3 regions of the Arthrobacter sp. ISL-69 genome follow, and region 1 is predicted to be linked to each of the others. Evidence: riboswitches for the same ligand, from Rfam matches in the RefSeq annotation. Region 1 holds a riboswitch; each other region holds the start of a gene.

What was found. A riboswitch is a leader RNA that binds a small molecule or an ion and turns the genes downstream of it on or off. The one in region 1 is predicted to bind S-adenosylmethionine.
Region 2: another riboswitch for S-adenosylmethionine. It lies ahead of J7I79_RS10850 (aminotransferase class V-fold PLP-dependent enzyme); the one in region 1 lies ahead of J7I79_RS02700 (DUF1737 domain-containing protein).
Region 3: another riboswitch for S-adenosylmethionine. It lies ahead of J7I79_RS12060 (O-acetylhomoserine aminocarboxypropyltransferase/cysteine synthase family protein); the one in region 1 lies ahead of J7I79_RS02700 (DUF1737 domain-containing protein).

What each region holds. Positions count from the first base shown of each region.
Region 1 covers NZ_JAGGPO010000005.1:357,140-363,655, forward strand. The annotation lists gene J7I79_RS02680 (EAL domain-containing protein) at 1-97, opposite strand, end outside; gene J7I79_RS02685 (PLP-dependent cysteine synthase family protein) at 351-1,385, opposite strand; gene J7I79_RS02690 (aromatic amino acid ammonia-lyase) at 1,388-2,974, opposite strand; gene J7I79_RS02695 (NtaA/DmoA family FMN-dependent monooxygenase) at 2,979-4,274, opposite strand; SAM riboswitch class IV at 4,518-4,631, shown strand; gene J7I79_RS02700 (DUF1737 domain-containing protein) at 4,645-4,968, shown strand; gene J7I79_RS02705 (rhodanese-like domain-containing protein) at 4,965-5,375, shown strand; gene J7I79_RS02710 (O-succinylhomoserine sulfhydrylase) at 5,376-6,516, shown strand, end outside.
Region 2 covers NZ_JAGGPO010000015.1:220,515-227,030, forward strand. The annotation lists gene J7I79_RS10830 (DoxX family protein) at 1-117, shown strand, start outside; gene aroA (3-phosphoshikimate 1-carboxyvinyltransferase) at 124-1,500, shown strand; gene J7I79_RS10840 (ribosome small subunit-dependent GTPase A) at 1,490-2,605, shown strand; gene hisN (histidinol-phosphatase) at 2,717-3,529, shown strand; SAM riboswitch class IV at 3,722-3,835, shown strand; gene J7I79_RS10850 (aminotransferase class V-fold PLP-dependent enzyme) at 3,870-5,297, shown strand; gene J7I79_RS10855 (class I SAM-dependent methyltransferase) at 5,361-6,134, shown strand; gene J7I79_RS10860 (metal-dependent transcriptional regulator) at 6,166-6,516, shown strand, end outside.
Region 3 covers NZ_JAGGPO010000017.1:190,780-197,295, forward strand. The annotation lists gene J7I79_RS12055 (homoserine O-acetyltransferase) at 1-1,052, opposite strand, end outside; SAM riboswitch class IV at 1,065-1,180, opposite strand; partial or broken gene J7I79_RS12060 (O-acetylhomoserine aminocarboxypropyltransferase/cysteine synthase family protein) at 1,318-2,296, opposite strand; SAM riboswitch class IV at 2,337-2,452, opposite strand; gene J7I79_RS12065 (VOC family protein) at 2,611-3,249, shown strand; gene J7I79_RS12070 (CPBP family intramembrane glutamic endopeptidase) at 3,373-4,140, opposite strand; gene J7I79_RS12075 (histidine phosphatase family protein) at 4,234-4,914, shown strand; gene hutI (imidazolonepropionase) at 4,944-6,146, opposite strand; gene J7I79_RS12085 (FAD-binding oxidoreductase) at 6,158-6,516, opposite strand, start outside.

The sequences.
Region 1 (6,516 bases):
GCAACTGTTCGCGCGCCCACTCGCTCTGCGGTGTGGCGTCGTCCAGCACGGACTCGATGATGTCCCACGCCTGTCCACGGATCGTCGGATCACTCACGTCCGCGAGCGGGGTCGACTGGGGTCCCCTAAACACAGTCGATTCTCCATCGGTCAATGCTGGAAAAGAAGTCTCATCCATTGACATTGGCTATTCCTTTATAAGTGCTGGTCCCGGCTGAGCCCGGGACCCGTCCATGACCACACCGCATACTTATTCGAAGATGCGGGAACCGCGAACGTTTCAAAAGCGTACAACGAGACGGGACCGCCTGTCTCTAGCTGTATCCGACTCGTAATGCTAAGCAGGCGAACTACTCCTCCACGAACTCCGCGGCCAGATGGATGTTGTTATCCGCCAGCCACACGGGGTTGAAGGCCTTGCTCAGGTAGTTGCCGCCGGCGTCGGGGGCGATAGCCACCACCACCGAGCCGTGCGGTGCGGCGAGCGCAACCCTGAGGGCGGCCGCAACGGTAAGCCCGGACGACGGGCCGAGGGACAGTCCCTCCTCGTTCAGCAGCCGGTGCTCCGTGGTGTACACCTCGTTGTTGGGAACGCGCAGGAAGCGGTCCACGACGCTGCGGTCAAAGATCTTGGGCCACTCTGCTTCCGGCCAGGAATTTCCCACACCGTCCACCAGGATTTCGCCGGGGTGCCCGCCGCTGTACACGGAACCAACGGGATCGGCGGCGACCACCTCAACATGGCCTCCCGTTTTCTCCTTCAGGTACCGGCCGTTTCCGCTGATGGTTCCGCCGGTGCCGATTCCTGCCACGAAATGCGTTATTTTGCCGGACGTCTGCTGCCAGATCTCCGGTGCCGTCCCTTCGTAGTGGGCCAGCGGGTTGGCGGAGTTGTCGAACTGCTGCGGCCGCCAGGCACCGGGAAGGTCCGCCGTGATCCGGGCCGCGACCGCCCGCGCATTCTCGGGTGACTCTGACGGTGCGGTCCAGTCTGTCACCACCACTTTCGCGCCATAGCGGTACAGCGCCGCGAGCTTTTCGGATGAGATGGTGTCCCCCGTCACGACGACGACGGGATGCCCGGTCAGCGCGCCGATCAGAGCCAGTCCTATCCCGGTGTTCCCCGACGTGCTCTCCACAATGGTTGCCCCCGGCCGGAGCTCGCCGCTGCGCTCAGCGGCGCGGACCATGCTCAGGGCCGTCCGGTCCTTGATGGAGCCGCCGGGATTGTCGGATTCGAGTTTGACGTAGACGGTGCTGCCCAGGCCCTTGCTGAGGACGTTCAGCGGCACCAGCGGCGTGTTTCCCACCTGCGCCAGGACGGCCGCGGCGTCCGCCGCAACATCAGCTTCCTGAACCGCGTGCCTGCCTGTCATTGTGCTCATGGCTACCTTTCCGCCCCGCCGTTGTGGTCACCGTTCAGGGCACGGCCCAGCACGGTTCCCACGGCGCCGTTCAGTTCGATGCGCGCCTCTTCCACCAGCGCCGCCGCCGGCAGGTGCCGGGCCAGCAGGCCCGAAAGGCGCTCGACGACGGCGCCCGTCCCCTTCCCCAGCGGCCGCACCGCCCGCGCTTCGGCCCCGCCCAGCAGGTACGCGGCCGTGAGTGCCTCGATGGCGAGTAGCTTTTCAGCCGCGTCCACGGAGCGCTCCAGGAGTTGGAGTGCCAGCGGAGCCAGCGTTGAGTGGTCTTCGATATCCGCGGACAACGTGGGCGCCCCGAGGGTCGCCGGCGCAGCGAGGACCTTGAGCTCGGACAGCAGGCCGGCTGCCGAGTACCAGAGCAGACCTGGCAGCTCTTCCGGTTCCAGCGCGGCACCGTTCCTGGCGGCCTCGAGGTGACGCTGGCGGATGCGCCGCTGCGGCGGGTAGAGCTTGGCGATCCGCCGTTCGCTGCTGATTCCCAGATGGGCCAGCCCAAGGCGCAGGCCTTCGAACGCCAGCGCAAGCTGCATGGGCTGGAAATTCCCGCCGGACACCATCCGCCCCGAGCCGAGATCGGTGAGGGGGTTGTCGCCGCGGCCGTTGAGCTCCACCTCCAGGGCGTCTTCCAAGGCGGTAGCCTGCCACCGGAAAGCTCCGTGGGTCTGGGGTGCGGCCCGGAAGGAGAGCGCGTCCTGCACTGACGCCTCCCGCGTCGGGTCCTCCAGCCATCCGCCCTCGAGCAGCCGCCGGACATTGCCTGCCGTGACCGCCTGGCCGTCTACCGCCTTGGCCGCCTGCACCGCCGGCGAAAACGGGCTGAGGTTGCCGCCGCCGTCGTGCCTTGCCGTTGCCTCAAGCGACAGCGCAAGCGCGATGTCCGCGAGATCGGCGAGCCGCAGGATCCGGTGCAGCACCAGCGCGCCCACCCCGATCGAATAGGAGTTGGAGCTGACCAGGGCCAGGGCCTCGCCGGGTGCCAGTTCCAGCGGCGCCAGCCCGGCGTCCGCAAGGGCCTGCCCGCCGGGCACCAGCTTCCCGTCCGGCGCCACCGTCTGGCCTTCCCCGATGGCGACGGCGGCCACGGCGGCGAGGTGGGTCAGGTCGGCCGAACCCACGGACCCGTCGCGCGGGATGGCGGGGACCACTCCCCTGTTCAGCATTTCGGCATAGAAGCGGGCAGTTTCGGGCCGGACGCCGGAGCCGCCGCGGCTGAAGCCCACGAGCCGTGCCAGCATAACGGCCCGGACCTCGTCCCGGTCCAGGGGGTCGCCCACACCGCTGTTGTGGTACCGCACCACCTGCACCTGGTAGGCAAGGATCGATGTGTCCTCTACAGCGGTGTCACGCCCGGAACCCAGCAAGGTGTTGAGGCCGTAGACGCGGTGGCCGGACTCGATGGCCTGCTGCACCACCTCACGCGAGAGCCCGATCAGCCCCAGGGCGTCAGTACTCAGGACGAATTTCACCGCCGGATCGGCCGCTGCCTCCGCGACGTCCCTGGCGCGCAGGTGGGCCGTGCCGATCAGGAAGTTGCCGCTGCCGTTGCCCATGGGCCTAGAAGTCGCGCAGGTTCCGGCGGAAGCCGCCGTCACCATAGCTTGTTCGGAGCAGCCCCCGGCGCCGCAGCACCGGCGCCAGGCGGTCCAGCACCCCGTGAACCGTGGCCGGGTCCACGAAGCCGGAGAACAGGAAACCGTCCCCGCCCACCTGCGCCCCAGTCTCCTCGAGGTAGTCCGCAATCTCTTCGGCGGTGCCGATGATGCTGTCCCCGGCGCCGCCGCTGCGGGCCTGCAGGAGTTGGCGCAGCGTGGACCCGGGCGGACCGGCCTTGGCGAAATGGTCCAGGGTGCCCTGGTTGCTGTTCGTGGTGAGTTCGGGGAGCGGGGCGTCGAGGTCGAACTGCTTGAAGTCGATCACGGAGAGGTAGGAGATGGAATTCAGCTGGCTGTCGATGTCGCGCTGCGTGAGCTGCCGGCGCTGCTCCCGGAGCTCCTCAGCTTCGGCGCGGGAACCCACCACGGTGGGTTTGAGGACGTACAGCACCTTGACATCGTCGGCGTTCCGCCCGGCCGCGGCTGCCTCGGCGCGGATCGAATCGCGGTACGCCTTCATGCCGTCCACACCCCTCGCCAGGGCAATGGCGACGTCGGCGTTGCCGCCCGCGAACGCCTTGCCCCGCGGGGACGCGCCGGCCTGGACCAGCACCGGTTCCTCGGGCAGCGGCGCGGTGTTCAGCGGCCCCCGGACCTTGAAGAACTCGCCGTCGTGGTTGATCGGGTGGACCTTCGTGTGGTCCGCGAACACGCCCGCTTCCGCGTCCTCCAGGATGGCGTCCGGCTCCCAGCTGCGCCAGAGCCTGCGCACCACGTCCACGAATTCCTCCGCCTTCTCGTAGCGGAGGTCATGCTCGATCTGCTGGTCCAGGCCGTAGTTCTGCGCGGCAAGATCGCTGCCGGAGGTCACCACGTTCCAGCCCAGCTGCCCGTTGGAGAAGTGCTGCAGCGTCGCCAGCAGCCGCGCAGCTGTGAACGGCGGGTAGAAAGACGCGCTCACCGTGGGAACAATGCCGAGGTGTTCCGTGGCGGAGAGCAGGTACGGAACCAGGGCCAGCGGATCGTGCTTGGGTGCGAAGGACGCCTGGGCCAGCGACACCTTGGCGCTCCCGCCGTAGGTGTCCGGCACGGTGAGTGAATCCTCGATGATGAACAGGTCCAGCCCGGCCCGTTCGAATTCCCGCACGGCGTGCTGGTAGAGCGCCGGCTTTTTCCAGTCGTAACCGATGCCGTAACCGGGGGCGCCCCAGCCTTGGACGCCAAATCCGTGACCCACAAACCAACCGAAGTGCAGCATGGGACTGACTGTATTCCCGTTGGATCTGTTCACGGCTGCCTGATTTCATCCGGCGTTACAGCGGTTCGTCTCCCGTCATTATCCTCCCCGCATTGGCATTTGTAACCGCAACACGGGGTCACGTACAGGCCGTTAGTCACCCCCAATTAGCTCCGACGTAATGGCGCATCGCGCGTGGTCCCGTTACGGAAGATGACGACGACGGCGGTGCGGGCCGCCGTCGTAAGTGCTACGTTTTTGGGGAGTAATGAGAACCGGTGCCAAGCCCTGACTGGCCGGTCGGCAACCCTCCCTTTCGCGGCGGGGTGCCTCAGGTGAATACTCGGCATATCGATATTCGAGCTGCAAGCGTGAGAGAAGGAGACCCGTCGTGTCTGACGCCCCCGCCCAACTGGTTCCGGCCGCCGCCCCGGCTGCCGCTGCCCAGGACCAGCCCCAGGAAAAACTGGCGTACCGGCTGATCACCGGCCCGGATGACCGCTCGTTCTGCGAGCGCATCTCCGCGGCGCTGGCCGAAGGCTACGTCCTGCACGGGAGCCCGGCTGCAACGTTCAACGGCGCCAGCGTGATCGTGGCGCAGGCCGTGATCCTGCCCGCGGCCATCGCCACTGCCGACGCAGCCGTGGCAACTGCGGTGGACGAACTGGACTTCGACGTCGAGTTCCCCGGCGACGCTTTCGAGGGGCACGCGTGAGCTACGCCGGAGACCTGAGCCCCCAGGACGCCTGGGCCAAACTGGAACAGGGCGCCGTCCTCGTGGATGTCCGCACCGAGGGTGAGTGGGCGCACATCGGCATCCCGGACACCAAGGCCACGGAAAACGATCCCCTTTTTATCCAGTGGACTTTCCCGGGCGGGATCCCCAACCCGGAATTCATCAACCAGCTGAAGCAGCAGGCCCCGGAGGACACCGGCGTCGAACTGGTGTTCCTCTGCCGTTCCGGCGCCCGGTCGGTCGCCGCAGCCATCGCCGCCACGCAGGCTGGCTTCACCGCCTACAACGTCCTTGAAGGCTTCGAAGGCGAACCGGACCGTTGGGGCGAGCGCACCGTCAACGGCTGGAAGAACCGCGGCCTGCCCACCAACCTCGGAAAGAACTAAGTGACCTTCAACCCCGATGCCGCCGGCTGGAGCCCCGACACCCAGGCTGTCCGCGGCGGCCTTGACCGCACCAATTTCCAGGAAACCACCGAGCCGATCTTCCTGAACTCCGGCTTCGTGTACGAATCCGCGGCAGCTGCCGAGCGCGCCTTCACGGGCGAGGACGAACGGTTCGTCTACTCCCGCTACGGCAACCCGTCGGTGGCCACCTTCCAGGAGCGCCTCCGGCTGCTCGAGGGCACCGAGGCGTGCTTCGCGACGGCGTCCGGCATGTCCGCCGTGTTCACGGCACTGGGCGCCTTGCTCGCCGCCGGCGACCGGGTTGTGGCTGCACGCTCGCTGTTCGGCTCGTGTTTCGTCATCCTGAACGAGATCCTGCCGCGGTGGGGCGTGGAAACGGTGTTCGTCGACGGACCGGACCTGGACCAGTGGCGCGCCGCCTTGGCAGAGCCGACGACCGCCGTGTTCTTCGAGTCGCCGTCCAACCCCATGCAGGAGATCGTGGACATCGCCGCGGTCAGCGAACTGGCGCATGCGGCAGGGGCAACGGTAGTGGTCGACAATGTCTTCGCCACTCCCCTGCTCCAGCGCTGCGGCGACCTCGGCGCCGACGTGGTGGTGTACTCCGGCACCAAGCACATTGACGGCCAGGGCCGGGTCCTGGGCGGCGCCATCCTGGGCACCAAGGAGTTCATCGACGGCCCGGTCAAGCAGCTCATGCGCCACACCGGACCGGCGCTTTCCGCGTTCAACGCCTGGGTACTGGCCAAGGGCCTGGAAACCATGGCGCTGCGCGTCAACCACTCCTCGGCCTCGGCCCTCCGCCTGGCCGAATGGCTCGAAGAGCAGCCCGCCGTCAGCTGGGTCAAGTACCCGCTGCTGAAGTCACACCCGCAGTACGAACTGGCAGCAAAGCAGATGAAAGCCGGCGGGACCGTGCTCACGCTGGAGCTGTCGCCGTCCGCGGGCCGTACGGCGAAAGAGGCCGCCTTCGCGCTGCTGGACTCGCTGCGGATCATCGACATCTCCAACAACCTCGGCGATGCGAAGTCGCTCATCACCCACCCCGCCACCACCACCCACCGTGCCATGGGTCCGGAAGGCCGTGCGGCCATCGGGCTGAGCGACGGTGTGGTCCGTC
Region 2 (6,516 bases), on a different contig from region 1:
GATGCCCGCAAGGGTGCCAGCCACCTGACTTCGGACGTCCGCAAGACCACCGGCAAGCAGCTCAAGAAGGCCGACAAGGCTGTCCGCAAAGCCGTGGACCACGCAGTGAAAGCATAGGCACGAATGACAGGCACGGCCCCCACCACCCCGGCTCCCTCAACACCTGCGGACGGAACCCACTGGCCCGCACCGTTCGCCGAAACACCGGTCAACGCGACGGTTACCGTCCCGGGCTCCAAGTCGCTGACCAACAGGTACCTTGTCCTTGCCGCCCTGGCCGACGGCCCGTCCCGCCTCCGCGCACCCCTGCATTCGCGCGACTCCGCACTGATGATCCAGGCCCTGCGCCAGCTGGGAGCCGGTATCCGTGAGGTCCCGGGAGACGGCTCGTTCGGGCCCGATCTGGAGATCACTCCACTCAGCCCGGACGCGGCGGCGGCCGGTACCGCCATCGACTGTGGCCTCGCCGGTACCGTGATGCGCTTCGTCCCCCCGGTGGCTGCGCTCCGCAACGGCACCACCGTATTCGACGGCGATCCGCACGCCCGCAAGCGGCCCATGAACACCATCATCGAGGCACTGGCTGCCCTCGGCGTTGAGGTCACTGCCGCCGACGGGACGAGGCCGACGTCGCTTCCCTTCGTAGTGGAAGGCACGGGCGAAGTGCGCGGCGGCCACCTGGTAATTGACGCGAGCGCATCATCGCAGTTCGTGTCGGCACTGCTCCTCGTGGGCGCGCGTTTCACCGAGGGCCTGCACCTGGAGCACGTCGGCAAGCCCGTGCCGAGCCTGGACCACATCAACATGACCGTGGCCGTTCTGCGCGAAGTCGGCGTGTCCGTCGACGATTCCGTCCCGAACCACTGGATCGTGGCACCCGGCTCCATCCGGGCGTTCGACCGCCGCATTGAACAGGACCTGTCCAACGCCGGTCCCTTCCTCGCCGCGGCGCTGGCAACCGGCGGCACGGTCCGCATTCCCAACTGGCCAACTCCCACCACGCAGGTGGGCGATCTTTGGCGCAGCATCCTGGCAGAGATGGGGGCCAGCGTCACGCTGGAGAACGGGACACTCACGGTCACAGGCGGGCCCGAAATCAAGGGCGCAGACTTCGCCGACACCAGTGAACTGGCGCCGACAGTGGCCGCCTTGTGCGCGCTGGCCACCGGTCCCTCACGGCTCACCGGCATAGCGCACCTCCGGGGCCATGAGACGGACAGGCTTGCCGCCCTCGTCACCGAGATCAACCGCCTGGGCGGGGATGCCGAGGAAACAGCCGATGGCCTGGTGATCCGGCCCGCGAAGCTCCACGGCGGCGTCGTCCACAGCTACGCCGACCACCGCATGGCGACGGCGGGGGCAGTCCTGGGCCTCGCCGTCCACGGAGTCGAAGTCGAAGACATCGGCACCACATCCAAGACCATGCCGGACTTCCCGCAATTGTGGGAAGCCATGCTGACGCAGCTTGGCCGGCAGACGGAACAGGCCAGTGGGGCGTAGCACCGGTTCCTGGGACGAGTCCGATATCCGGATCCGCCCAAACAAAAAAGGTACTCGTCCCCGGACCAAGGACCGGCCCAGCTATGACGACGCCGTGACCGGACGCATCATCACCGTGGACCGCGGCCGCTACACGGCTGTGGTCGGCGAGGATACCGGGAACGAACGCATTGTCATCGCGGCGCGGGCGCGCGAACTGCGCCGTTCGCCGGTGGTGGCCGGTGACTTCGTGTCCCTCGTCGGCGATGTCTCCGGCGAGTCGGACACCCTAGCCAGGCTCGTGAAGATCCAGGACCGCCACACGCTCCTGCGGCGCAGCGCCGATGACACCGACCCGATCGAACGGGCGGTGGTCGCGAACGCCGACCAGCTCGTAGTGGTCGTTGCCGCCGCCAACCCCGAACCGCGCACCGGTTTTATTGACCGCGCCCTGGTGGCGGCCTACGACGCCGGGATCGAGCCGCTGCTCCTCGTCACCAAGGCGGACGTCAAGGACCCCACCGAACTCCTGTCCAACTACAGGCACCTGGACTTCCCCGTGATCATCAGCAGGACCGCCGATGCGGCCGCCTCGGGAATCGATGCGCGCTCCGATGACGGGCTGTCCGCCCGGCTCGACGGCGACGCCGTGTCGCAGCTGCGTGCCCACCTCGACGGCAAGGTGACGGTCATGCTTGGCCATTCCGGGGTGGGCAAGTCCACCATGGTCAACGCCCTGACCGGCGCAGAGCGCGCTACCGGAGGCGTCAACGCCGTCACCGGGCGGGGACGGCACACGTCGTCGTCGGCACTGGCCCTGCGGATCAGTGACGCGCCCGCCGGGAGCTGGATTATCGACACACCGGGCATCCGGTCATTCGGCCTCGCGCACGTGGACCCGGACCGGATCCTCCGGTCCTTTCCCGATCTCGAACCCGGAACGGATGCCTGCGAACGCGGCTGCAAGCATGACTCCTCCGCCGTCAACTGCGGAGTGGACGCCTGGGTGTCCGAAGGGCACGCAGGGCCGTCCGGCGCAGCGCGGCTGGCGTCACTGCGCCGCCTGCTCGGCACCGATCCCCGGATGGACGCTCAGGAAGCCAAGGAGCTCGGCATTGTTTCGTAGCGCCGTTTCGCCGCCTGTGCCCGCGGCCACGCCACGGTGCGGGTTCACGGGCAGCACGGTGCAGGACGTGGCCTCCCAGCCGGCCGGCCGCAGAGACGGTAGTTTGGAAGCATGACCCAACCCGCTTCGAGCTACAACGATGACCTGCGCCTCGCCCATGTCCTGGCCGACTCTGTTGACTCCCAGACCATGAGCCGTTTCAAGGCGCTGGACCTTCAGATTGAAACCAAACCGGACCTTACCCCGGTCACGGATGCTGACAAGGCAGCTGAAGAATCCATCCGCGGACAGCTCTCGCGCTCCCGTCCGCGCGACGCCGTCCTCGGCGAAGAGTTCGGCAGTTCCGGGCATGGTTCCCGCCGCTGGATCATCGATCCGATCGACGGCACCAAGAACTTCGTCCGTGGCGTGCCTGTTTGGGCCACCCTGATTGCCCTCGTGGATGAGGGCGAACCCGTGGTTGGCCTGGTCAGCGCGCCGGCACTGGGCAAGCGCTGGTGGGCCGCGAAGGGCGCCGGCGCCTACATGGGGCGGTCGCTTGCTGCGGCCACGCGACTGAAGGTCTCGAACGTGTCCGAGCTTTCGGACGCTTCACTCTCCTACTCGAGCTTGGGCGGCTGGAAGGAACGCGGCAACCTGGACGAGTTCCTCGGCCTCACCGAGGAGGTCTGGCGGACCCGCGCCTACGGCGACTTCTGGTCCTATTGCATGGTGGCCGAGGGTTGCGTGGACATCGCGTGCGAGCCGGAGCTGAACCTCTACGACATGGCCGCGCTGGTGCCGATTGTCACCGAGGCGGGCGGCCGCTTCACGTCCTTGGAGGGAGTGGACGGCCCCTTCGGCGGAAACGCCCTGGCCACCAACTCGATCCTCCACTCCGAAGTCCTCAAGCGGCTGAACCCGGACCTCGACGACCTCCTCTGACCGGTGCACCGCGCTGGAACCCGGTGCGGACGCTTAGACGGACTGCAGAATAAACGACGGCGGGCACCCCTCCCAAGGGGTGCCCGCCGTCGTTTATTCGGCTGGAACCCGCTTCTCCCGGCATGCGTAACAAACGGCTTAATAATTGGCGTGGCTTTCCCGCGGCGCCGCGAATGTCCTAATCTCGAAACAGGTCACGAGTGCCAGCGCGAAACCCCGGTTTGCTGGCCGGCAACCCTCCATTCGCGGTGGGGTGCCCCGGGTGACGACCAGGCCGGTCCGGAACGGACCCGGCAAGCGCGGATCCCCGGAGTGAGGGGTCCTTTACAGTGAGGTCCCCATGACTACTGCCACTTTCCCCGCAAACCCCGGAACCACGTCCGCGACGGCCGCAGGCCTCCTCGACGAACGCTTCACCATTGCCAAGCGGCCGCTCTCGGCCGTCACCGGTGCCGAGATCCAGGCTCCGCTGATCCAGGGTGGCCACGTCCGCTACGCGAACCTGGACTATGGAGCGTCCGCTCCGGCCCTGTCCGTCGTGTCGGCCTACCTGAACGAAATCCTGCCGTACTACGCCAGCGTTCACCGCGGCGCCGGCTACGCCTCGCAGATCAGCACCTCGGTGTACGAAAACTCCCGGAACATCGTCCGCGCATTCGTCGGCGGGAGGACTGACGATTCCGTCATCTTCACCAGGAACACCACGGACTCCCTGAACCTGCTGGCGGGCTGCCTGCCCGTGGCAGACGGCCGCCACACCGGTGAGGTGCTGTATCTCGACATCGAACACCACGCCAACCTGCTCCCCTGGCAGGGTGTGCCGCACCGCAGCGTTGTTGCCGCTCCCACGCTGAGCGCCACGCTCGAGAACCTGCGCTCCGAGCTCAGCCAGGGCGACATCAGCCTGCTGGCCGTAACGGGCGCCTCCAACGTCACCGGTGAAATCCTCCCTATCCGCGAGCTGGCCGCGCTGGCCCACGAACACGGCGCAAGGATCGTTGTGGACGCGGCACAGCTGGCCCCGCACCGCCGCATCGACATCGCGGCGGACGACGTCGACTACCTCGCCTTCTCGGGCCACAAGCTGTACGCGCCGTTCGGCTCGGGTGTCCTCGTGGGCCGGCCGGACTGGCTCGACGCCGGCACACCCCACCTTGCAGGCGGCGGAGCCGTCCGTGAGGCCCGGCTGGACTCCGTCAGCTGGGCTACCGGACCGGCGCGGCATGAGGGCGGGTCGCCCAACGTCCTTGGTGCAGCCACGCTGGCCCGCGCCACGCAGGTCATCGGTGCGCTGGACCAGGAGCTGTGGCACGCCCACGAGACCGCCATCAGGTCCTTCCTCGTTGAAGGCCTGCGGAAGATCGACGGCGTTACGGTCCACCAGATCTTCAGCGACACCGACCAGGCAACGGACACCATCGGCGTGGTCAACTTCTCGGTCGAGGGCTACGACGCTGGCCTCGTGGCCGCCTACCTTTCCGCGGAACACGGTGTTGGCCTCCGCGACGGCCGCTTCTGCGCCCACCCGCTGCTCAAGCGCTTGGGCCTTCCGTCCGGTTCGCTGCGTGCAAGCTTCGGCGTCGGGTCCAGGCTGGAGGACGCCCAGCGCCTGCTGGCCGGCATCGAGGAACTCCGCCGGACCGGTCTCGGCTGGGACTACGTGGTGGACTCCGGCCGCTGGGTGCCGGCCAACGACACCCGCAGCTACCCGGACTGGGCACCCAACACCCCCGGCACCGCGGGAGCAGCACCCTGCACCGAAGACTAAGGGCCCGGCGTTTGCGGTAAATTCGAGGGGTAAGTAATCCAGCCTGCCCGAAGGAGACTGCACGTGGCACGGGGAGGCCCCAAACTGCACCACCAGCGCCGGTATGAACTCGGACAGAGCTTCCAGGACGGTGGTGAGCGCTATGACCGTGTCCGTCCGGGCTATCCTGCCGATTCCGCGGACTGGCTGATCCGAAGCGTCAACGGGACAGGCGGGGCCGCCAAGGCCGCCGACATCGGAGCCGGGACGGGCAAATTCACCGCCCTGCTGGTGCAGCGTGGTCTCGCGGTCTCCGCAGTGGACCCCTCACCGGACATGCTCGGCCAGCTGCGGCTCGCCCTGCCGGGTGTTCCCGCGGCGGAGGGCACCGCAGAGGCGACCGGACTCGCTGACAGTGCGTTCGACGTCGTAAGCGTTGCCCAGGCGTGGCACTGGTGCGACCCCCTCCTTGCGAGCACGGAACTTTCCCGCATCCTCCGCCCCGGCGGCGTGCTGGGGCTGGTCTGGAACCAGTTGGATACGTCGGTCCCGTGGGTTCACCGGCTCTCCCGGATCATGCATGCCGGCGATGTGCACAAACCGGACTTCCGTCCCGCGATCGGGCCGGAGTTCACCGGGCTTGAGAGCCACCTGACACGCTGGAAAGATCCGGTGACCACCGAGGACATCGTGGAATTGGCGAAGTCCCGCAGCTATTACCTTGCCGCCGGTGAGGGCACCAGGGCCAAAGTCCGGGACAACCTGGACTGGTACCTCCACGAGCATCTGGCCCACTCGCGCGGGGACGTCGTCGGGCTCCCCTACCTGACCCAGACCTGGCGGGCGTTCAAAGCATGAGTCCTGCAGACAAAGCGGTAGGCTAGGACCCGTGAAGACCAGCGCGCCCTCCTCCTCCATCGAGGACTACGTCAAGGTCATCTACTCCTTCACGGAGTGGCAGGACAAACCCATCACCTCCTCGCAGCTGGCACAACGGCTCGGGGTCGCGAACTCCTCGGTCTCGGAAATGGTCCGCAAGCTCAAGGACCAGGGCCTGGTTGACCACAAGCCCTACAGCGCCATCACGCTCACAGCCGACGGCATCCGGCTGGCGCTGTCCATGGTTCGGCGTCACAGGCTCATTGAGACCTATCTCGTCCAGGAACTCGGCTACAGCTGGGACGAGGTCCACGACGAAGCCGAGCTCCTGGAACACGCCGTCTCAGACACCTTCATAGAG
Region 3 (6,516 bases), on a different contig from region 1:
TCACCCGGGAGCGCAGCTGCCAGTTCGTGGGACTGCGCGGGGAAATACAGCCGGTCAGTGTCCACGGCTGCAATGAAGAACTCCGCCGTGGACTGTGCCAGCGCCTCCGTCAGCGAGCCGCGGCCCCGGACCACGTCGTGGCTCATGAGCGCTTCCGTGATGGCGATGTAGCTGTTGGCATCGAACCGCCGGACCAGCTTGGTGCCCTGGTGGTCCAGGTAGCTCTCCACCTGGTAGCGGCCGCGATCCCCCAGCGAGACTGCCTGGAGCGGCGCTTCGCCGCCCTGGGCACTGCGGCCGAAGCGGGTCTCGAACTCGTTCGCGGAGCGGTACGTGATATGCGCAATCCTGCGGGCAAGGGCCAGGCCGGCTTCCGGCTCGGCGCCGCCGTAGTAGTCGCCGCCGTTGAAGTTGACGTCCTGGCGGATGGCGAGGGTCTGTGCCTGGGCAAAGGCGATCTGCTCGGCGGTGCTGCTGGCGCCAATGGAAATCACGCCGCAGCGCCGGACCCGGTCCGGGTAACTGACGGCCCATTCCAGGGCGCGGGCTCCGCCCATCGATCCGCCCAGTACCGCGTACCAGCTCCCGATGCCCAGGGCGTCTGCCAGCCGCGCCTCGGCCGCCGTCGTGTCCCGCAGGGTGACCAAGGGAAAGCGTGAGCCCCACGGCTTCCCGTCCGGAGCAGGAGTGGAGGGGCCGGTGGAGCCGTAGCAGCCGCCCACGATGTTGATGGAGATCACGAAGTACTTGTCGGTATCAACCGGCGCGCCCGGACCGGCAAGCTGCTCCCACCAGCCTTCCTCGTCACTGGCTCCCCTCGTCACGTGGGTGCTGCCGGTCAGCGCGTGCTGCACCAGCACGGCGTTGGAGCGGTCCGGGTTCAGCGTGCCCCACGTTTCGTAGGCGAGGGTAACGTCGGGCAGGTGCCCTCCCGCTTCGAGGTCAAGGCCGCCGATGCTCAGGAACTTGACGGTGCCATCAGGAACTGTGTTGGTTTTCACTTCGTGAACGTTTGTTTCGGGTACACCGCTGCGGGTGACGGCAATCGTCATCTGAGGACCTCTTCTTCGCGCTTGCCCGCCGCCAACTGGCCGGCAGGCCAGGTCTTCACCCGGGGCACCCCGCCGCGGAAGGAGGGTTGCCGGCCAGCAAGCCGGGGCTGTCGCTGGCACTCATGACCTGTAGTGAGTCTACGAAATGCGTCCCGGCAATGGCGAAGATTGTGACACCAATATGACTCCCGGCGTCGAGGCGCCGGGAGTCATACGGGGTCAGCACTGCGGCGGCGGGCCCTCCCGCGCAGCCGCCGCCGTTCCCTTAGGCGCCTTTGGCGGCGCGGAAACCGGCGTCGAGGTCAGCGATGATGTCATCGATGTGTTCCAGCCCCACGGAGAGCCGGACCAGACCCGGCGTCACGCCCGCCACGGCCTGCTGTTCGGCTGTCAGTTGGCTTTTCGTGGTCGACGCCGGGTGGATGACCAGGGAGCGCACGTCACCGATGTTCGGCACATGGGAGTGAAGTTCCAAGGCGTCCACGAACCGCCTGCCTGCCTCGGCCCCGCCGGCGATGTTGAACGAGACGATGGCGCCGGTGCCCATGGGCCCGTACTTGCGGTCGCGCTCGTACCAGGGGCTGGACGGCAGCCCCGCATAGGCGACGGATTCGACGTCGGACCGGGCTTCGAGCCATTCGGCGACGCTCACTGCGTTGGCAACGTGAGTTGCCCGAGTCCACGATCACTCCGGCAATCGCACTGCCGTGGCCGCCAAGGTACTTCGTTGCCGAGTGGACCACGATGTCCGCGCCCCACTCCAGCGGCCGGATGGGGTACGGCGTGGACAGCGTGTTGTCCACGATCAGCGGCACGCCGGCTTCATGGGCGGCGGGCGAGACCCCCTCAATGTCCAGGACGTCCTGGCGGGGGTTGGACACCACCTCGGCGAAGAACAGCTTGGTGTTGGGCCGGACTGCGTCCTTCCACTGCTGCAGGTTGTCCGGATCCTCCACGAACGTCACGGAGATGCCGAACTTCTTCAGGGTGTGGGCCAGCAGGTTGTACGTGCCGCCGTAGAGGCTGGGGCTGGCCACCACGTGGTCGCCGGCTTCGGCGACGTTGAGGATGGCGAACGTTTCGGCAGCCTGACCCGAGCTGAGCAGGAGGGCTGCAGGGCCACCTTCGAGGCTGGCCACGCGCTGTTCGACGGCGTCCTGGGTGGGGTTGCCGATCCGCGTGTAGATGGGCGCAAGCTCGGCCAGCGCAAAGCGGTTGGCTGCACTTTCGGCGCTCGGAAACACCAACGACGTCGTCTGGTAGATCGGCAGCGCCCTGGCACCGGTGGCACGCTTGCCGCCCGGCGGATGCCGGAGGGCCAGGTCCTCACCCGGGGCACCCCACCGCGGAACGAGGGTTGCCGGCCAGCAAGCCGGGGCTCAATGCTGGCGCTCATGACCTGGGCCCAGTCTAGGAACGTGAATATGCGCGAACAGCTTTGTGACGAAGGACGTCAGCCGTGCGATTTCGTGCGCTTCAGGCCGGCCCGGGAGGACATCCCATCAAGGTTAGGGGAACCTTAGCTGAGAGCTCCATCACAAAGTGCCAAGATGAGGGCATGCGCATGGATCACGTCTCTTACGCCTGTGAACAGGATGGCTTGGCAGCCACCACCGAACGTATTTCGTCCGCCCTCGGCGTCGAAGCCGTAAAGGGCGGGGTGCACCCCCGTTTCGGCACCCGCAACATGATAATCCCGCTTGCCGGGCACAAATACCTGGAGGTCGTGGAGGTCCTGGACCACCCGGCATCCGACAAGGCTCCCTTCGGACAGGCTGTCCGGGCCCGCTCGGCAGCAGGCGGCGGTTGGATGGGCTGGTGCGTCGAAGTGGACGACCTGGCACCGTTCGAAGAACGCCTGGGCCGTTCAGCCGTCAACGGCAACCGCAAGTTCCCCGACGGCCGCGAACTCGTCTGGAAGCAGATCGGCATCCTGGGCCTCATTGCGGACCCGCAGGTGCCGTACATGCTCAAGTGGGAAGGTGATCCGGACCTTCACCCGTCCAACGCCTACCCAAGCAACGTCAAGATGTCCAGCCTCACCATTGCCGGCTCTGCGGAGCGGGTCACGGAGTGGCTGGGCGAACCGGTGGAAAGGCCGCTGGAGGATGTCGCAGTGAACTGGGTCGCCCCGCACGGGACGCCGGGAATCCTCTCCGTCACTTTCGAAACCGCCTCCGGGGCAGTAATCATCTGATCCTGATCCACCGTGTGGTCCGTTACGGGCCACGGGCAGCGTGCTGCCCCTGAACTTCGGCCGCTATCAGCGGGTGCCAAGGACGTCACCCACCGATAGCGGCCGAATCCTTTTAACGGACGGCTAGCCCAGCCCGATGGCCTTGCCGAAGAGGCTGAAGCCGACGAAGGCCACGATGTCCAGCAGTGCGTGGGCGATCACCAGCGGCATAACGCGGCGGGTCTTGGTGTAGATCCAGGCAAACACGACGCCCATCACGGCGTTGCCGATGAAGGGGCCGAAGCCCTGGTAGAGGTGATAGCTGCCCCGGAGCATGGAGCTGGCGAAGATGGCCAATGGCATGCTCCAGCCGAATTTGCCGAGCCGGTCCAGCAGGTACCCCACCACGATGACTTCCTCGACGATGCCGTGCCGTACGGCGGACAGGATCAGCACGGGGATGGTCCACCAGTAGGCGTCCAGTGCGCTGGGAATGATGGCGGTGGTGATGCCCAGCGCCCGGCCGGCGGCGTAGAGCCCCAGGGACGGAATGCCGATCAGCGCGGCGAGGCCCAGCCCCTGCAGCAGGTCCTTGCCGGGACGGGCGAAGTTGAAACCCAGTCTGCGGAAGGCCGAAGCACCGGACTCCCCTGCCGGCCGGTGCTCGGTGAGGAAGTAGATCACCAGCAGCACCGGCACCAGCGCGAACACAATGTCCAACAGCTGGTACGTGAGGTCGAAGTATTCGCGGGTGCTCTGCGAGCGGTTAAGGGTGGAGGTGCCCTCCGCCAGGGGTGCGCGCGTCAGCTTGTCCAGCAGTTGCACCACCGAATACACGGCGGACTGCCCCAGCGACAGACCCAGGACAATCCAGACTTCAATCCGCAGACGACGGCGGGAGGGAACCAGCATGTTCCTATCTTGCCTCCACTTTCTGGTTCTTTCCTGTCCGCGGCGTGCCGACCCTCCGCGGCCGCTCCCCTGCCGGGCCTATGCTTGGAGTTTATGAGTGCGCCCGGAAAAATCATCATGATCCGGCATGGCCAGTCCGCCGCCAATGCCGACACCTCCATTTATAACCGGGTGCCCGATTACCGGATACCGCTGACGGAGCTCGGTCTGGAACAGGCAAAGGCCGCCGGTGAGCAGGTCCGGCGGGAACTGGACGGGCGGCGGGTGTGTGTTTACGTCTCGCCCTATCTCCGGGCCTACCAGAGCCTCGAAGCGCTCAACCTGGGATCCCTCGTGGAGCGGGTCATCGAGGAACCCCGGCTCCGCGAACAGGACTGGGCGAACTTCCAGATCGCCGGAGAGATCGAGGACCAGAAGGAACTCCGGAACGCCTACGGCCACTTCTTCTACCGGTTCCGCGAGGGTGAATCGGGCTCGGACGTCTACGACCGGATCTCCTCCTTTATGGAGACACTCCACCGGCACTGGTCCAAACCGAACTACGCCCCCAACGCGCTGTTCGTGACGCACGGGCTCACCATGCGCCTGTTCTGCATGCGCTGGTTCCACTGGTCCGTGGAGTATTTCGAGTCCCTCAACAACCCGGACAATGCCGAGGTGCGGACCCTGGTGCGCACGGACGTCGGCAAGTATGAGCTGGACAAGCCGTTCAGCCAGTGGGTGGACCGCCGCGTGGACGAGACGGTCCTGGACGCCCCGCCCATGGTCTTCTAGCCGCGCCGACGCCAGCGCGGACCCTGCTGTCAGCGGGCGCGGACGCCCGCCCGCCAGACGGCGTGGGTCAGCGGGATGCCCGGCCGGTAGGCCAGGTGCGTGGCAGAGGGGGCGTTGAGCAGGTGCAGGTCCGCGCGGTGGCCGACGGCGACCGAACCCACCGCCCGTTCGCCGTCGGCGTCGTTCCCCACTTCGCGCCGCAGCGCAAGCGCGCCGCCGTAGGTGGCCGCCCGGACGGCTTCGTGGACGCTGAGGCGCATCTGCAGCACGGCGGTGGTGACGCAGAATGCCATCGAGCTGGTGTAGGAAGTGCCGGGGTTGCAGTTGGAGGCCAGGGCTATCGGCACCCCGGCGTCGAGGAGGTCGCGGCCGGGGGCAAGCGGCTGGCGGGTGGAGAGGTCGCAGGCCGGCAGGCACGTGGCCACGGTTCCCCGAACGCCTGTTCCCTGCCACCCGGCCCAGCTGGCGGCCAGCGCTTCGATGTCCGCGGCGGATAAGTAGTTCACGTGGTCCACGCTGGCCGCACCGAACTCCACGGCCAGCTGCACGCCGGCGCCTTCGCCGAGCTGGTTGCCATGGACGCGCAGGCCCAGGCCGGCGTCCTTGCAGGCCTGCAGGACGCGGCGGGATTGCGCTTCGTTGAAAGCCCCCTGCTCGCAGAACACGTCCGCCCAGCTGACATAGGGCCGGGCGGCCGCCAGCATGGGTCCGCACACCAGGTCAGTGTATTCGTCGGCATCGGCGCCGGCAGGGACCAGATGGGCGCCGAGGTAGGTCACTTCGTCAGCCACCGTGGAGGCAATGCGCGCACTCCGTGCCTCGTTCTCCAGGTCCAGGCCGTAGCCGGTCTTGGTTTCCAGGTAGGTGGTTCCCTGCGAGACGGCCTCGGCCACCCGGCCCAGCGCCAGCCGGGTGAGGTCGAAGTCGGTTGTGCTCCGGGTGGCTCCCGTGGTCACGGCAATCCCGCCGGCGCTGTAGCTCTCCCCCGCCATCCGGGCCTCGAACTCCGCGGTCCTGTCGCCGGCGAAGATCAGGTGCGTGTGCGAATCCACCCAGCCCGGGAGCAGCGCCCGGCCGCCGGCGTCCACGGCGTCGTCGGCTGCAGGGGCGGCGGCGGCCGGCCCGATCCAGGAGATGCGTTCGCCTTCGATCACCACGGCGGCGTCGTTGAGGACGCGGTGTTCCGCGTCCTGGGTCATCAGCTCGGCAATGTTGGTGATGAGGGTGCTCATGAGTCCATTCTTCAGTGCCGGATGGACCAGCGGGTTGCGGCCAGGGCCGCCGCTGTCCGGGATGCCGGACTTAGCCCGGTTTCCTCGTCCCAGGCACGCTGCCCCACGGACGGGCCGGCCAGGATCAGTTCCGCGGCCAGTTCCGCAATGCCGGACGAGGTCTGGAAACCGTAACCGCCCTGGCCGGCGAGCCAGAAGAATCCGGTGGCTTCGGCGTCGAACCCCACTACCGGGACGCCGTCGGCGGCTTCGGTGCGGAGGCCGGTCCACGCAGACTTCACGCCCCTGATGCCCATCGTGGTCACCGCGTTGAGCCGCGCCACCAGCGCCTCGACGTCGCCGGGGTAGGGTTTCGCGTCCTCCGGACCGC